Regions from separate parts of the Comamonas sp. A23 genome, predicted to be linked through region 2. Evidence: riboswitches for the same ligand, from Rfam matches in the RefSeq annotation. Region 2 holds a riboswitch; each other region holds the start of a gene.
What was found. Region 2 has a riboswitch for glycine ahead of EIC84_RS13975 (trimeric intracellular cation channel family protein). Riboswitches for the same ligand answer to the same signal wherever they lie in the genome.
Positions count from the first base shown of each region.

Region 1 (3,226 bases), on a different contig from region 2:
GCTGGATGTGCCGGTCCTTGAGGCCGCGCTCCAGCTCCCCTGTCTGCTGCAGCGACTCCCCGGCTGCGCTTGGATGATTTCGACTCATGTTGTATGTCTCCGTTTTGCCATTCACACGGCAACAGCTGCCCCTCACGGGGCGCTGCGGCTGCCGTGTCTGGCTTGTTGATGAGGTTTTCAGGTCGTGGTCAGGCGCTGGCGGTGCTCAGCGTGGCCGGTCGGGGCTGTCTGCTGGCGCTGCCCATGGACTGCAGCACGAGGTCGCCGACCATGTCGGCGGTGACGGCCGACAAGGTCCAGCCCAGATGGCCGTGGCCGGTGTTGTAGAACACGCAGGGCTTGTTGCCGGGGCCCACGCGCGGCAGCATGTCCGGCATCATGGGGCGCAGGCCAGCCCAGGGCACGACGCTGCGCGTGCTGACACCGGGGAAGCACTGCTGAACCCATTCGATGAGCGGGCGGATGCGGTCGGCGCGGATGTCCTTGTTGAAGCCGTTGAACTCCGCCGTACCGGCAACTCGGAAGCGATCGTCGCCGAGGCGGCTGGTGACCAGCTTGGTCTCGTCGTCCAGCAGACTCACCACGGGGGCTGCGGCGCGGCTGGCTTCGTCCGGCAGATTCACCGTGATGGAATAGCCCTTGACCGGATAGATGTTGACGCTGTCGCCGAGCTGGGCGGCCAGGGCGCGGCTGGCCGTGCCTGCGCAGACCACCATGGCGTCGAAAGTCGAGGTCTCGGTTTCCAGGCCCTGGCGCACGGTCACGCTGGCCTGCTTGCCATTGCTGTTCACCGACACGATTTCCTGGCCGTAGCGGCATTGCACGCCCAGTCGCTCGCAGGCGGCGGCAAGGCCGCTGGTGAACTTGTGGATGTCGCCCGTGGAGTCGCTCTCGGTGAAGTAGCCGCCGTAGAAGGTTCCGGACAGGGTCGGCTCTATGGAGCGCATCTCCTGCGGTGTCACGGCGCGGCGCTCCAGACCGCCTTTGGCCAGCAACCGGGAAACCTTGCCCGCATGTTCAAAGCCTGCTCGGTCGCGGTAGATATGCAAGATGCCTTTTTGCTTCAGATCGAAGTCAATGCCTTCGCTGGCCGCCCAGTCAAACAGGTGCTCACGTGCCGCAATCGCCAGCCTGGCGGTCTCCACGGTGTTTTTCTCGTAATGGGGGATGGCAGCGAGAAACTGGCAGAACCAGGAAATCTTGTGCCAGCTGGGCCTGGGGTTGAGCAGCAGCGGAGCATCGCTCTTGAACATCCACTTGAGGCCCTTGACGATGGTGGACCAATGGGTCCAGACCTCGGCGTTCGAGGCCGAGAGCTGGCCGCCATTGGCGAACGAGGTTTCCATGGCGGCATAGCGCTGCTTCTCGAACAGGGTGACGGAAAATCCGCGGCGTGCGAGGGCGTAGGCGGTGGTCACGCCCGTGATGCCACCGCCGATGACGGCGATTGTCTTCATGATTCAGATTCCAGAAACGTCAAGGGTGGAGCCCGTGCGCAACATGCGCAGCGAACGCCCCCTCTGTTCTGGACCTGAGAGATTCACGAGGCAGGGCCTTGCGGCGCTGCTCGCTTGCTCCTTCGGTATGCCCGGCGGACGATGACGTCCGGACATTCTTCAGAGTGTGTGAAAGCGATGCCGATCCTTTGGCCTGAGAGTTTCCGGGGCGGTTGCTCCTTCGGCGCTGCATGCGCCAAGTTTGCGCTGCAGTCTCTCTCGGCATCACCGGGCTGAGAGCCTGTGGGCAAATGTAGGAAGAATGGCGGCGCCTGGATATACGGGTTTTCTAGACTTCTGCGCCAAGGCTCAGCCATGGCTGCTCATGTCGGGTCCATGCTATTTGATAGCGCCTGCCGCTTATCCTTCAAGGGAATATTGATTATTTGTCTATGAAAATGAATTTATTAAAGCGCAGTGTGCTTCTAAATTCATAGCGATAGACGCTGTCAAGTGCCGCCGAGCAGCCCCAGAGTCAGCCCCTGCATTGGCATGGCGGGTCATGGTCGGCGGTGGATTTGGGCAAAATATCGTCTTTGCCTGTCAATGGGCCCGGCGATATCACCGCTTTGCCATTGAAGCACCCGACTGGGGTGGCTGCCGATTCAGGATGCAACTGGCCTATCCGCCATGGCGTTCTGCTGTCATGGCTTCGTTCCTTTGTCCTTGTTGCCCGCGACCGTCATGGTCGCCTTTTTGCGTTGCCTGTCGCAGCGCCTGCGGGATGGTTGGGTGTTTTGTCCGGATGGGCGCAAACCATTACAACAAGACATTTATGTCCCAACCCAACTCAAGCCAGCAGCTCGCGCCGACTGGTGATGGTGACGATAACCAGCCCCGCTTGCACCGGGTGCTCAAGCAGCGCCACCTGAGCATGATCGCCATTGGCGGCGCCATCGGAACGGGCCTGTTCGTGGCCTCCGGCTCGGCCATCGCTCAGATCGGCCCCGGCGGTGCCGTGCTCACCTATCTGCTCATCGGCATCATGGTGTACTACATCATGACCAGCCTGGGCGAGCTGGCTGCCTTCATGCCGGTGGCCGGTTCCTTCTCGACCTATGCCTCGCGCTATGTGGATCGCGGCTTCGGCTTTGCGCTGGGCTGGAACTTCTGGTTCAGCTGGGCCGTGGTGGTGGCGGTGGATCTGGTGGCCTCGCAACTGGTCATGGCCTACTGGTTTCCCGATGTGCCGGGCATCCTCTGGAGCGGCCTGTTCCTGTTGCTGATGGTGGGGCTGAACGCGTTTTCCGCGCGCGGTTTTGCCGAGGCCGAGTACTGGTTCGCGCTGATCAAGGTGCTGGCCGTGGTGGCCTTTCTGATCACCGGCGTGCTGATTCTGTTCGGCATCATCAGCAACGGCCATGTACCGGGCTTCGAGAACTGGACCACGGGCGATGCGCCATTCGTCGGCAATTTCGCGACCTTTGTGGGCGTGGCCATGATCGTGGCCTATTCCTTCCAGGGCACGGAGCTGGTGGGCGTGGCGGCGGGCGAATCCGAGAATCCGCGCGAGAACGTGCCGCGTGCGATTCGCCAGGTGTTCTGGCGCATCCTGCTGTTCTATGTGCTGGCGATTGTCGTCATCGGCTTTCTGATTCCCTATACCGATCCGCAGCTGCTGCGCACCGATGTGGCCGATATCGCCGTGAGCCCGTTCACGCTGGTGTTCCAGCACGCGGGCCTGCTGTCGGCGGCCACGGTGATGAATGCGGTGATCCTGACCTCGGTGC
Region 1 covers NZ_RSDT01000002.1:276,059-279,284, reverse strand. Annotated here, with positions in the region: gene EIC84_RS05745 (amino acid permease) at 1-88, opposite strand, end outside; gene EIC84_RS05740 (D-amino acid dehydrogenase) at 189-1,457, opposite strand; glycine riboswitch at 1,629-1,728, opposite strand; gene EIC84_RS05735 (amino acid permease) at 2,272-3,226, shown strand, end outside.
Region 1: another riboswitch for glycine. It lies ahead of EIC84_RS05740 (D-amino acid dehydrogenase); the one in region 2 lies ahead of EIC84_RS13975 (trimeric intracellular cation channel family protein).

Region 2 (3,226 bases):
CGAGCCTACGGCCTGGGCGTTCTTCAAATTAATGACTGTTCCCACGGGGACCGACGGATTAAATTCCCCCGTTTCCCACGACTGAATCCGCAAGGTAACCATCGGAACCTCCTCGCCGCTGTCCAGCTTGATAGTGCAGACGCCTTGAGCCTTGACTGCCATTGGTGCAGCCACAAGAAACGAGGTGCACAAGAATCGCAAAATGACCGGCATCAATTTGCGTTTTAGAAATCGTTGATTCGCCATTGAGATTCCACAAATACCTTTTCTGAGCAGAGCATGGTATTTGTGGTTCAGATGGCAATTTCTAGGAATATTCTCAAAAGCTTGGCGTGGGCCGGCTATCACCGTGTTTCGTGCCTCCCTCACTCAGGCTTGCAATCGAGTCGGCTTCAGGCTGACCTGAGGCACTCACAGACCCATGCCGAAGCGGCGGCAATCGCCAACACCAGTTGCTGCACGCCGCCTGTCTTTAACAGCTGTTTTACGCTCCAAACCGGCTGTTCGAATCGCATGGCCGCCACGCAACGGTTCAAAGGGCCGCTTCTGCGTGCCGCGACAGGTTCGTGTCGTCCCTAAGCAGTCTGTCAACGCCTGAAGAATGAGCGAGCTCTTCGAGAGCACCGCTTGTTATTGCAGACGGCTTCACAGACGAAAACGCGGGCTTGCGCGAGCCATGGCGGGGTCGGACCGGCCTTGCGCACCCTGCGCCGGCGGCCGCAGAAGCACACCAATACAGGTATTAACCCGAATAAAGTCGCTGAAACTGGCTAAAATCGCGCCCATCCCGCGGGAGAGCGGAGCCTTTAGAGGGTTCCCGCCGAAGGCGCAAACTCCCATAATCGCTCAGGCAATAAGTACCGCAGGTGGGTCTGACAAGACCCGGATATCGCCAACTGGAGAGCAGCCCGCAACCACAAGTCTGCAGGGCTCACCGAAGGGGCAAGCATGTCCACCGCGAAGGTGCTCATGCGCAACTCTCAGGTAAAAGGACAGCGGGAGAGGCAAGCCGGACACTCCCGCCGATGTGAGTGGCTGGTCTATTTTCAAGTGCCTTCATGCTTCCTTCCGTCTCTTTGCTGGACTCGTTCCAGGCCTCCAACTTCACCGTCATGCTGGTCATCTATCTGGTGGCCATTACCGCCGAAGCCATGTCCGGCGCACTCGCCGCAGGCCGGCGCAATATGGATATCTTCGGCGTCGTCGTCATCGCCTTTGTCACTGCCCTGGGAGGCGGCACCATCCGCGACATGGTGCTGGGCCACTACCCCATCGGCTGGACCCAGCACCCTGAGTATGTGTATCTGGTCATCAGCTTCGGTCTGCTGACCACCGTGATTGCACGCCATATGCACAGGCTCAAGCAGGTGTTTCTGCTGCTGGACGCCATGGGTCTGATCGCCTTTTCGCTGATCGGCTGCAATACCGCGCTGGAGCTGGGCTACCCCACCATCGTCATCATCATGGCCGGCATGATTACCGGCATCAGCGGCGGCATCTTGCGCGATGTGCTCTGCAACCAGGTCCCCGTGGTGTTCCGCCGCGAGCTGTATGCCAGCGTGTCGCTGTCCGTATGCCTGATGTTCCTGGGCCTGCGCTATCTGGATGTCAGCCCCAATATCAGCACCATCGTGTGCTTTGCCGGCGGTCTTGCCTTCCGTCTGGCCGCCATTCGTTTCAAATGGCGCCTGCCGGTTTTTTCGTACCAGCAGCGCTGGGAATAAGATCGAGCTCCCCCTGTGGCGCTGCGCGCCTTTCCCCTCTCTTGCGACGCAGGAGGGGGACGCAGTCATCGCTGCGGGGCGGCCCTTGCCTGGCTGCTCTGACCTAGACTGCGCCATGCATTACCCATGTAGTTTCACTTTCCATGTCTGAACCGATCACATGGATGCCGGATGGCACCCCCTACAGCTCCAGATTCGGCGATCGCTATCACAGCGAGTTCGGCGGCCTCGACCAGGCCAGCCAGGTTTTTCTCGGTGGCTGCAACCTGCCAGCAGCCTGGGCCGATGCAGCGCAGTGGCGCATCCTGGAGACCGGCTTTGGCTTCGGCCTGAATTTCCTGGTCACCTGGGCGGCATGGAAGGCCGATCCCAGACGCCCGCGCATTCTGCATTTTGTCTCGGTGGAGGCCTACCCTGTCTCGCGCGAGGATCTGCTCGCGTTTTTGCCGGCCGATGAGGTACTGCGCGCGCTTGGCGAACAACTGGCCGAGCAATGGTGGGGACTGCTGCCGGGCGTGCATCGCCTTTCCTTTGATGACGGCCAGGTGCTGCTGACGCTCTATATAGGCGATGCCAGGACCATGCTGCGCAAGCAGCAGATGACGGCGGACAGCGTGTATCTGGATGGCTTCTCTCCCCAGCTCAACCCCGAGATGTGGGATGAAGATGCCATGAAGAACATTGCCCGCCATTGCCGCCGGGGCACGCAGCTTGCCACCTGGTGCGTGGCCGGCCATGTGCGCCTGGCGCTCAAGGCTCAGGGTTTTGAAGTCAAGAAGCGCGCTGGCGTGCCGCCCAAGCGCCATAACCTGCATGCAGCCTACAACCCGGCCTGGGAGCCACGCCATCGCCCGGACGGCCTGCCTGCGCCCGTGAGCCAGGCCGGCCGCTGCCTGGTGCTGGGGGCGGGCCTGGCAGGAGCCGCCGCTGCCGCCAGCCTGGCAAGACGCGGCTGGGAAGTGACGGTTCTGGATGCTGCGGCCGGGCCTGCGGCAGGAGCATCAGGCCTGCCAGCCGGCTTGTTTTGCCCGCATATTTCGCCCGATGACAGTGTTCTATCGCGCCTGTCCAGAAGCGGCGTACGCACAACGCTACAAAATCTGCAGCAACTGAGCCAAGCGCAAAAGTTGCATCCAGCCCAGGACTGGGCCCATGGCGGCGTGCTGGAGCATGACCTGAACGAGCCCTCCCATCTGCCCAGGTCATGGCTGCAACCCGGCAGCGAGAACAGCCCCTGGGGCCTGCACTGGAGTGCGCCTGCGCTGCCGGCTCAGTTGGCTGCGGCACAGCTGCCTGCAGACAGCCACGCCGTATGGCATGAGCAGGCTGGCTGGGTACGCCCCGCACAACTGGTGCGCGCGCTGCTGCAAGCCCCCGGGATTCATTGGCAGGGCCATGCCCGAGCTTCGCGCCTGGTGCGCGATGAAGTGCGCAATAGCTGGCAAGTGCTGGATGCGCAGGGCCAGATCCTGGCCGAAGCCCCCATGCTGGTGCTGGCCCTT
Region 2 covers NZ_RSDT01000005.1:225,173-228,398, reverse strand. Annotated here, with positions in the region: gene EIC84_RS13980 (fimbrial protein) at 1-246, opposite strand, end outside; glycine riboswitch at 781-873, shown strand; glycine riboswitch at 887-1,006, shown strand; gene EIC84_RS13975 (trimeric intracellular cation channel family protein) at 1,059-1,724, shown strand; gene mnmC (FAD-dependent 5-carboxymethylaminomethyl-2-thiouridine(34) oxidoreductase MnmC) at 1,889-3,226, shown strand, end outside.

Region 3 (3,226 bases), on a different contig from region 2:
TGCTGATGAAGCTGCGCGGCGGCTGGTGGTTGACGGACCCCGTGTTTTCCGAGCGCGCCTCGCCGCTATCGTTTGCCGGCCCCAAGCGCTTTCATGCCCCGCCGATTGCCCTGGACGAGTTGCCTGCCTTGCGCGGCGTGCTGCTCTCGCATGACCACTACGATCACCTGGACCGCGCCACCATTCGCGTGCTCGCGCCCAAGGTGGGAGTTTTTCTCTGCCCCTTGGGAGTGGGAGACAGACTGGTGGCCTGGGGCGTGCCGGCCGACAAGATCGTGCAGCACGACTGGTGGCAGGGCAGCGAGGTCGACGGCCTGCGCTTCACGGCCACGCCGGCCCAGCATTTCTCGGGACGCAGCCTGCGCGACGGCAACCGCACGCTCTGGGCGTCCTGGACCATAGAAGATCGCCAGGCCGACAGGCCGCTGCGCGTCTTCTTCAGCGGCGATGGCGGCTACTTCGACGGTTTTGCCGAAATCGGCAGGCGCTTCGGCCCCTTCGATGTCACGTTGATGGAGACCGGCGCCTACGACGCCCACTGGCCCTATGTCCATATGCATCCGGCGCAGACCGTGCAGGCACACAGGGATCTCGGCGGCCAATGGCTGCTGCCCATACACAACGGCACTTTCAACCTCGCCATGCATGCCTGGTGGGACCCCTTCGAGCAGATCCTGAGCCTGGGCAGGCAGCACGGCATAGAGATCGCCACGCCCATGATGGGTGAGCGCCTGGACCTGGATGCCCCCCATGCCGGATCGCCCTGGTGGCGCGCCTGCGCCGAGGCCGACAGCAAGGGACTGGATCTGCGCCCCGCGCAACCCTGAAGGTGCAACCCGCATGGCCGACAATGTCCTCATGGACATTTCGCGCACCTCACACCTTGCCGCCGCCTGCGCCGCGTCTCTGACCGCCTTGCTGCTCGGAGCCTGCTCCCACCTCTCCGATGGCAGCCAGCCCAAGCAACCACCGAATGCCGGCATCTCGATCACAGTTTCCGGGCAGCCGGAGCCGACGCCGGCTCCGCCATTGGACACGCAGCACAGGCGGCCACAGAGCATGGAATGGCCTGCCTGGATCAAGGCAGACTGCACACCCCCCGCCCAGCTCGATCGGCAACCGCAGCCACGCCGCCACACCACGCCTTTCATCAGCGCCCACTGGTTTCCGAACGGGCTGGAGACCACGGTGGTCTTCCGCCTGGAAGTCACGGCCCAGGGCGAACTCGGCCGTGTAGCCTACCAGCCCGCCGATACCGATCCCCGCATCGTGAAGTCCATCATGCGCTCGCTCGAACGCTGGAAGTTCAAGCCCGGCATGCGCCAGGGCCAGTCCGTGACGTCCTGCTTCGAGCAGCCCTACCAACTGGTGTTTCCGCGCCAGGAGATCGATGCTCCTCGAACGCCCGCCATGAACACAGAACCGCAGTGAGACCGCAAGCTCAATTCCAGCGATCTGTGCTCGAAAACCCCAGAATCCATCCGATTCGGTGGTGCAAGCCCCTTGCCCACCGCTAGAATCGCCAAGGTCAGGAGAGAGTGCCTGCAGCTTGAAGCTGCCTCGCACCGCCGAAGGCGCAGACCCCCAACCCGGTGTCAAAACGCTCAGGCAAAAGGACTGACAAGCGCTGCAAGGTGTGCAAACCTGCAGCGTCCCTTGCTGGAGAGAGATGCAGGCCGTCATTTCGTATGTGCGCCGGCATCCACCGAAGGAGCAAACTGCCCGATGCAATGCGTGCAGTGAATCTCTCAGGTAAAGCGGACAGCAGGGCAAGCCCGCCACGCATGGCCCAGCCATGCATGGCCACTCATTTTGGTTTGACCACCGGAGCGCTTGCCTGTGACTGCTGCTGACACCTCTTCCGATCTGCGTTCCACACCGCTGTTTGCACTGCACCAGAAACTGGGTGCCCGCATGGTGCCGTTTGCCGGCTACGCCATGCCCGTGCAATACCCTCAAGGCCTGATGGCCGAGCATCTGCACACGCGCAAGGCTGCCGGCCTGTTCGATGTCTCGCACATGGGCCAGTTGCTGTTGCGCGGCCCCGATGCCGCCGCCGCGCTCGAATCGCTGATGCCCGTCGATGTCATGGACCTGGGCCTGCACAAGCAGCGCTACGGCCTGCTGCTCGATGAACAAGGCGGAATTCTCGACGACCTGATGTTCGTCAACCGCGGCGATGATCTGTTCCTCATCGTCAACGGTGCCTGCAAAGAGGCCGATATCGCTCATATCCAGAGCCGCATCGCCAGCCGCTGCGAGGTCGTCCCACTGCCCGAGCGCGCCCTGCTGGCCCTGCAAGGCCCGCAAGCCGTCACTGCCCTCTCGCGTCTGATTCCCGGTGTGACGCAACTGCTCTTCATGACCGGCAATTACTTCGACTGGCAAGGCCATGCGCTCTACATCACGCGCAGCGGCTATACGGGCGAGGACGGCTTTGAAATCTCCCTGCCCGGCGAAGCTGCCGAAGCCTTTGCCGAAGCGCTGCTGGCACAGCCCGAGGTGGCCCCCATCGGTCTGGGCGCACGCAACTCGCTGCGCCTAGAAGCCGGACTTTGCCTGTACGGCAACGACATAGACACCAGCACCACGCCGGTCGAAGCCGCGCTGAACTGGGCCATGCAGAAGGTTCGCCGCACCGGCGGCGAGCGCGAGGGCGGTTTTCCCGGTGCGGCCATCGTGCTGGAGCAATTGCAGAACCCTCAGTCGCTGCGCCGCAAGCGCGTGGGCCTGATCGCGCTGGAACGCATTCCCGTACGCGAGCCTGCCGTGCTGGAAAACATGGACGGACAGCATATCGGCCACATCACCAGCGGCCTGCTCAGTCCCACGCTCAACCAGCCTGTGGCGCTGGCCTATGTCGAGCCCGACTACGCCGCCATCGATACGGAAATCTTCGCCATGGTGCGCGGCAAGCCCGTGCCCATGAAGGTAGTCGCCACGCCCTTCGTTCCCACCCGCTACTACCGCGGCTAGGTCTGCCGCCGCGCATGAGACGGGCCAGTTTGCCAAACAGCGGCCAGAACACCGCTAAAGTGCGAGCTGGACCTTTCTCAAACAACACCCGATTCCCCTGAATCCCCCATCTGGAGCTTTCCATGAGCATCAAGTATTCCAAAGAACACGAATGGATCAACGCCGCTGACAGCAATGCCGCCATCGTCGGCATCACCGTACACGCACAGGATGCACTGGGCGATGTGGTGTTTGTGGACCTGCCTGCCGT
Region 3 covers NZ_RSDT01000001.1:770,253-773,478, reverse strand. Annotated here, with positions in the region: gene EIC84_RS03605 (MBL fold metallo-hydrolase) at 1-827, shown strand, start outside; gene EIC84_RS03600 (hypothetical protein) at 841-1,431, shown strand; glycine riboswitch at 1,520-1,630, shown strand; glycine riboswitch at 1,650-1,775, shown strand; gene gcvT (glycine cleavage system aminomethyltransferase GcvT) at 1,840-2,976, shown strand; gene gcvH (glycine cleavage system protein GcvH) at 3,099-3,226, shown strand, end outside.
Region 3: another riboswitch for glycine. It lies ahead of gcvT (glycine cleavage system aminomethyltransferase GcvT); the one in region 2 lies ahead of EIC84_RS13975 (trimeric intracellular cation channel family protein).